Regions from separate parts of the Arthrobacter sp. GCM10027362 genome, predicted to be linked through region 3. Evidence: riboswitches for the same ligand, from Rfam matches in the RefSeq annotation. Region 3 holds a riboswitch; each other region holds the start of a gene.
What was found. A riboswitch is a leader RNA that binds a small molecule or an ion and turns the genes downstream of it on or off. The one in region 3 is predicted to bind cyclic di-AMP.

Region 1 (2,257 bases), on a different contig from region 3:
GGCGTAGCCGCGCGGGGCGTCCTCGAGCGGGATGGCGCCGGCCTTGGCGAACTCCACGTCCGGGCCGGTCCCGACCACCTCGCCGGTGATCTCATGCCCCAGGACCAAATCCGCCGGGGCGGTGGTGCGGCCGCGCACCATGTGCCGGTCCGAGCCGCAGATGTTCGTCGCCACCGTCCGCGGGATGGCCCCGTGCGGGACCCTGCGCCCGACGTTGGCGGGGCTGACTCCGGGGCCGTCCCTGAGTTCGAAGGTCGGGTAGCCGGTGTCGATGGCCTCCCCGGTCCCGGGTTCCTTGTCGGCAACGGCCCTGTTTCCGCTCATGGGCGGATCCTCCCCGGCCCTGTGCGGAGCATGGGCGATGGCTCGGCCAACTGCGGCGCATTTCACGCTAGCCCGGATCGGATGACGCGGCCAGAGAGGCCGCCCTTGGGGCGGGATGCGGGGATCCGCCGCGGCGGGCGCCGGGCCAGGTCTTAGAGCCAGCCCTTCGGGTCGACTGCCTTGCCCTTGAGCATGACCTCGAAATGCAGGTGGCAGCCGGTGGAGTTGCCGGTGGTGCCCAGATCGGCGATCTTCTGGCCCTGGGCCACCTGCTGTCCCTGACGCACGCCAATGGCCTGGAGATGGTTGTAGGTGGTCTTTACACCGCTGCCGTGGTCGACCACAATGCGGTTGCCGTATCCATAGGGGCTCGAGGACGCCTCGACTACCTTTCCGGCCTTGGCCGCCGTGACCGGCGTACCGCAGGGATGGGCGAAGTCCAGGCCGTTGTGGAATTCACCGGGAGCGCCCGTGACCGGGTTGATCCGATGGCCGAATCCGGAACTGGTGTTCATTTTCTTCACGGGTGCCGCCAGGCGGGCGCCGCTGGCCGGTTTGGCGGCAGCAGCCTTGCTGGCGACGGAAGAACGGTCGAAAGCCAGCTTCTGCTCCGCCGGGACGCTGACATCAACCGGGGTCATGGCGGCGGCCCGGGCCCCGGGCAGGCCCGAGACCTGGTGCTGCCCCTGGGCCGTGGCCGGGGGGAGCGCGGCGGCTGCAATCATGCCGGCCGCGGCTGCGGCCAGTCCGGCGAAGTTGCCCAACCGCCTCATCGGCGAAGGAGCCTTGTGGGCGCGGTGGCGCCCGCGGGCAGACGAATGCCTGATCAAGGGGGGATCCTCTCTACACGCCTGCGAAGTTAGCTGTCGGATTCGAGAGAGAGTTCGTCTCGGCCAAGTCAGCAGGCGGCGAGCAGGCCGCATCCGCGCTGACGGGCTTCACCCCAAGGCGCCAATGACGCCGACGGTGGTTCCTCCACCCCTGTCCGTGTGTTCTTTGGGCTGGTACGTTGACAGGGTTCGGCGGACGGACCAGGCTGATACCCGCCATGGGGTGTCATTGCAAGCAAATTTACCGAAACGACACGAATCGTTACAAATTTGGAATGGGTGTCTTTGGTCACTAATCCGGCTCAGCCAGCCAGCCAGGCGGGGCTCCGGCCGGAAACCGGATTGCGCTCGCCGGCTGTCACCGGCGTTCCAGCCGGGAAATAAGCCCGGCGGCGGTGCTGGAGCCGCTCCTGCATCCCGGGGGAGGGAAAGCCCGGCTTTCGGAGCCGTTTGCAGCGGCTGCAGGCGGCCACAAAGTTTTCCATGGTGGTGGATCCACCGCCGGACCAGGGATGGAAATGGAGGCCGCGCGTGGCAGCCCGGGGGCACCGGCGCCCGCGTCCGGCCTCCAGTTCGCAGCTGCCGCCGGCGCGGTCCAGTCCTTCGCGGCACTGTTCCTTGCTGAAGTGCCGCCGCGGATCCCTGCGCCGCCTGTCCTGCGAGTTTTGCCTAAGGGTGGCCAGGCCCAGGCCGGCCAGCAGCAGCGCAGGCGGAACGATATTGGCTGGCGGGTATGGTGGCGCTCCGGACCCGCCGGTTGCCGTTGCCGTCAGCAGGCTGGCTCCCAGCCAGGTCGCTGCCAGAACGGCAAGCCAGCGCAGGCCCAGCCGCAACCGGTAGATGCGCCCAAGGTCGGTCATGAATCTTCCCCCAACTTCATGTGCTGCCCGGGACTGCCGGGTGTCAGAGTGCCGCGGCGCCGGCTTCCGCGGTGGCCTGGTCCTCTCGCCGCTGCCGCCGATGGTCCCAGCCACCGTGCCGTTGCGGCCGATCGGAATGCCGCCGGCGAAGATCACGATCCGGCCGCGGTTGCTGCATGGATGCCGTGGGACTGGTTGCCCGGTTGGGCATTGGCGCCCAGGTCCTTGGTCTGGATGTCGAAG
Region 2 (2,257 bases), on a different contig from region 3:
CTGCCGGCTGGACACGGGTAATCCACACATAGATGCCCGCGGCAATCACAATCAGGGCAATGACCAGCCCCAGGACTATCCACGGCAGGTTCGCCGGATCCCGCAGCCAGCCAGGTCCACCGCTCATGGTTTAATCGTTGCACCCGGCCCTTGGCCCCGGGCTGCACCGGGCCTGTGAATTGGCTGGCAATCCGGACTGCCGCGGCGTCGGCCGGCCGCGGTCCCGGCCGCCGGCATTCGGGGCTTAAACAAGACCGGGAGGGCAGGGAAATCCCTGCCCTCCCGGTGCATGGTGCCGGAGGGGCGAACTACCGGGCGGTGTAGTAGCCCGAAACCGGCATCCAGCTCACCGGATGGATCTTCGTGCCCTCGTTGGGGTTCAGGGCGCTGACCATCTGGCCGCCGCCGAGGTAGATACCGATGTGGGAGCCGCCGTTCTGCAGGACCAGGTCGCCCGGCTGCGGGTTGCTGGTCGGCTTCAGGGCCGCGGCCTGGTCGGTGGTGACGCGGGGCAGGTTGATGCCGTGCTGGGCGTAGACCCACTGCACGAAGCCGGAGCAGTCCCAGCCCGAGGTGGAGGTGCCGCCCCAGACATAAGGGGTGCCAACCATGGACTTGGCCAGTCCGACGATGCCGGAGCCGGCGGCGGTGGCCGGCTTGATGTTGACGCTGGCGGTGCTTACGGTGAAGCCGCTGGCGGCGGCCGGCTTGGCAGCCTGGGCGCTGCCGGAGAGCTTGATGACGTCGCCCGGGTAGATGATCGAGCTGGCGTCCAGGCCGTTGGCGGCAAAGACGTCGTCCAGGTCGACGCCGTACTGGGCGGCGATCTTGCCGAGGGTGTCGCCCGGGAGCACCGTGTGGGTCTGGGTGCTGGTCGAGGCGGGGGCCACGGTGGCTTCGGTCTGGGAAGCCGGAGCCGTGTAGGAGTCGCTCTCGATGGAGCCGGCATAGGCTTGGGCAGGCAGGCCGGCGGTGAGGATCAGGCCGGAAGCGGCGGTGATGACGGCGGCACCGCGGCCGACGGTCTGGAACGGGGTGGTCTTGGTGGCACGATGGCGCGCACGATTGCTCTTGAACAAAGGAATTACCTCTCCCAATGCCTGCGAGGTTAGCTGTCGGGTTCGGATGGGAGCCACCCGGCCGCGCTGCCACGGACCGTGGTCCGTCGCGCGGCTTCACCCCAAGGACTTCCGCTGAAGAAGTCCGGGAAATGGTTCCCCCGCCTCTGCCATGTACGAACGGCCTCGGGATGGTGGCAGAGTTAGGCAAGTCCATCCGAGTACGCCGTTCCGTGGGGGCTCGGCGCGCAGACCACACTACATACGGATTACGTGACAGTCACATTTCGATAACGGTCCGGGCGCTTAAACCGGCCGTTTCGGTTACAGAATTGTTATCTTCCGAATGAAGCCGATTCCGCCACCGAGGCTGGACAAACCGCCGGGTGACCAGTAGCTTTACGCCCCGCCGAGGCGTTCGATTCCGAACTCTTCCGCGAGGGCGAAACGGCACCCTGTGATTTCCCTCACCGCCGCCTCTGTGAACGTGGTTTGGGCCGTCGTCGTCCACAGGCGCAGGGGCGGCTCGGGATCTGCTGATCGGCAGGTTCCCCGCACTCGTCCTCCGGGGCTTCGATCATGGAATGCTCCGCATCCGGGATGGCGGGCAGCGCGGAGTTTGGCCGCACAGGCCGGCTGCCGGAGCGGGAGAAGCCCGCCGCCGGACCCTGGGCGGTGTGCGGCAGGACGGCATTGCCGCAAACCGGATAGTTCACCGGCATATCCTGACGGCATGCCCGCCGACGGTAAATTTCAGTGAACCGCTTAACAAACCGCCGCCGGTGCCGATAGTGCCGGGCAACAAGGAGTTTGCGCGCTTCCTCGCCGGTGGCGCGCCACGACGCACGGTGAGGGGCAGCCATGCACGGTTCGACGCCGCCGCGGCGACGTGCCGCCCGGCTGGCCCTGGCGGTGCTGACGTCGCTGGGGCTGCTGGCCTGCGCCCCGCGGGCCGAAGCCGGTGCGCCGGCATCCCCGCCCGCGTCGTTCGGGATCATCCGGGGGGCGGCCGGGGCCGGATCCGAAACCGCCGGCAAGGCGGCGCTGGAGCGGAAGGCCGAAGAGCTCAAACTCAGCCCGCTCAACGGCTATAACTGCGATTTGCCCGATGGCGGCTGCGTGCGCAGCTACCGGGCATCGGCGGACCGGACCATCGCGGTGTACTGGACGGCCCGGACCGGCGCGCATGCCGTGGAGTT
Region 3 (2,257 bases):
AAAGCCTCGGGGCGCCGTCGTTCGGCCGCCCCGGCAGCTAAGGCGCGGCCGCGTACGGGACAGGCGGGGCGCCGTCGTGCAGCCGAGCCGGCCCGTTCCCCGTTGGCAATGGCCGCCCGGGAGCTGGGCCACAAGGCGGCCCTGGTGGCAGCCGTCTCCGGCATGGCGCTGACCGTGGCCCTGCCCACGACGGCGGGCGCCTCCGGTGTCCCGGGATCCTCGTCCCCGGCGGTCACCGCCGCGGCGGAGGTCAAGGTGGACTACCAGCGTTCCGGACTTTCCAGCGATATCGACGCGGACGCCAAACTCGAGCAGATCATGGTGGCTTCCGGCGGCGAGGTCGAGGCGACCAGCAGCAAGGGCACGCTGGCCCAGCCCATGGATGCCATGAAAATGACCTCCCCCTTCGGCATGCGAATCAATCCGGTCACCGGCGCTGCCGGCGAGATGCATACCGGCCAGGACTATGGGGTGCCCTGCGGCACGCCCGTGCATGCCGCCGCCGGTGGAACGATTAAATCCGCCGGCTGGGTCGACATGTACGGCAACCGCGTGGTGATCGACCACGGCAACGGCCTGGAGACCACCTACAACCATCTGACGAGCATCAGCACCCGGCAGGGCGCCAAGGTCTCCCGCGGGGACCTGATTGCCGAAAGCGGCACCACCGGCAATTCGACCGGCTGCCACCTGCATTTCGAGGTCGTCGTCGACGGCAAGATGGTCGACCCCAAGTCCTGGCTGTGACCTTCGTTACCAAAGACACGCCGATCCGTGATCGGAATGTGACTTGCTGGAAGAAATCGTATACCGTCTAACTCGTGCCAGGCCGAGATGGGCCTGGCACCTTCGGGTGGATTGCCGAGCTCTGCCGCCATCCGAAGTCCGTTCGCAACCAACGCACGGCAGAGGCGGGGGACCCACTTAGCGGGCTTCCCGGAAGCCCTAGGGGTTAAGTCGCCAGGACCTTCGGTTTATTGCGAAGGCGTCCGGCGGCCGGGTGACTCCCATCCGAACCCGACAGCTCACCTCGTAGGCATGGGGAGAGGTAATCAGCCGTGTCCAAGAGCACCACCGCGGGCCGCCATCGGGCGGCTCCTGTCCACACCAACCCGCTGGAGACAATGTCCAAGGCTGTCTCCTCCAGCGCCGGATCCGTTGGCCGCCAGGCCGCCGTCATTGCCGCCGCTACCGGGCTGGTCCTGACCGTCGGTGCTCCCGCACAGGCCGGCGGCGAGCATAAGGCCGTGCAGGCCGGATCCTCCGCCCCCACCCGGATCCAGGTCGAGACCGTCAAGGCCTCCAACGTCAAGCTCAAGTTCGAGCGCGCGGGCGTGACCTCCACCCCTGCCCCCGAGCCTGTTGTCGAGGTCGCAGCCGAGACCACTGTTGATGCCACTGTTGATGCCAATGTTGGCGCGACCGAACAGGCCGCCCAGCCCGAGGCCGGCGTCGGGTCAAACGTTCAGGCAGCGTCGGTGGAGAAGCCGGCCGCCAAGGCCGAGGCTGCCGCCAGCGGTCTGGGTGCCTCCCTCGTGGCCGCGGCCTACGGCCAGATCGGCGTCTCCCAGGACTGCACCGCCATGGTCGAGAACGCCCTGCGCCAGGTCGGCATTTCCGTCGGCGACCTGGCCCCCGCGCAGTTCTTCGCCTACGGCACCCAGGTTTCCACCCCGCAGCCGGGCGACCTGATCTACTATGACGACGCCGGCGCGGGTGTTCCCCACATCGCCATCTACGTGGGCAACGGCCAGGCCGTCCACGGCGGCTGGACCGGCTACACCACCGTGCTGGCCGACGCCTACATCGGTTCCGGCCCGGTCTTCATCCGGCCGTCCCGCTAAATCCGTCCGCAAGGACCCGCTGCCTCGGAAGGGGCGGCGGGTCCTTGTCCGTTTTCGGACCCGCCTCCGCCCGTCGCACCTCTATTAATGGACCCCGTTCATGCCCGTTAATAGAGGTGCGACACATTTGCCTGTGGGAATGAAATGTTGGCGCCGCGGGCATGGGTGGATTTACTCTGGCTCTGTCAGTTCGAACAGCCACGGCCGGGACGTGCGATCCACGCAGGCCCCGGGCCTGGGCAGACGAAGAGGAATGTGCGATGCGCACACTCGTTCTGAACGCTGGATATGAACCGCTGGCGGTGGTCACCTTCCGCCGGGCGCTGCTGCTCGTGCTCGCCGGCAAGGCAAGCGTCATTGCAGAGGACGGGGACCCCGTCATCGGACCGAACGACATCCTGGGCAGGCCCTCG

Region 1: it holds a riboswitch for cyclic di-AMP, as region 3 does, so the genes downstream of both, ACFQ36_RS07650 (M23 family metallopeptidase) here and ACFQ36_RS18745 (C40 family peptidase) in region 3, are expected to answer to the same signal.
Region 2: it holds a riboswitch for cyclic di-AMP, as region 3 does, so the genes downstream of both, ACFQ36_RS15715 (C40 family peptidase) here and ACFQ36_RS18745 (C40 family peptidase) in region 3, are expected to answer to the same signal.

What each region holds. Positions count from the first base shown of each region.
Region 1 is NZ_JBHTML010000034.1:11,811-14,067, forward strand. It holds partial or broken gene ACFQ36_RS07645 (alcohol dehydrogenase catalytic domain-containing protein) at 31-324, opposite strand; gene ACFQ36_RS07650 (M23 family metallopeptidase) at 477-1,097, opposite strand; cyclic di-AMP (ydaO/yuaA leader) riboswitch at 1,159-1,359, opposite strand.
Region 2 is NZ_JBHTML010000124.1:1,975-4,231, forward strand. It holds gene ACFQ36_RS15710 (hypothetical protein) at 1-127, opposite strand, end outside; gene ACFQ36_RS15715 (C40 family peptidase) at 309-1,079, opposite strand; cyclic di-AMP (ydaO/yuaA leader) riboswitch at 1,084-1,278, opposite strand; gene ACFQ36_RS15720 (LGFP repeat-containing protein) at 1,920-2,257, shown strand, end outside.
Region 3 is NZ_JBHTML010000183.1:568-2,824, reverse strand. It holds gene ACFQ36_RS18750 (M23 family metallopeptidase) at 145-747, shown strand; cyclic di-AMP (ydaO/yuaA leader) riboswitch at 884-1,053, shown strand; gene ACFQ36_RS18745 (C40 family peptidase) at 1,059-1,844, shown strand; gene ACFQ36_RS18740 (HNH endonuclease) at 2,105-2,257, shown strand, end outside.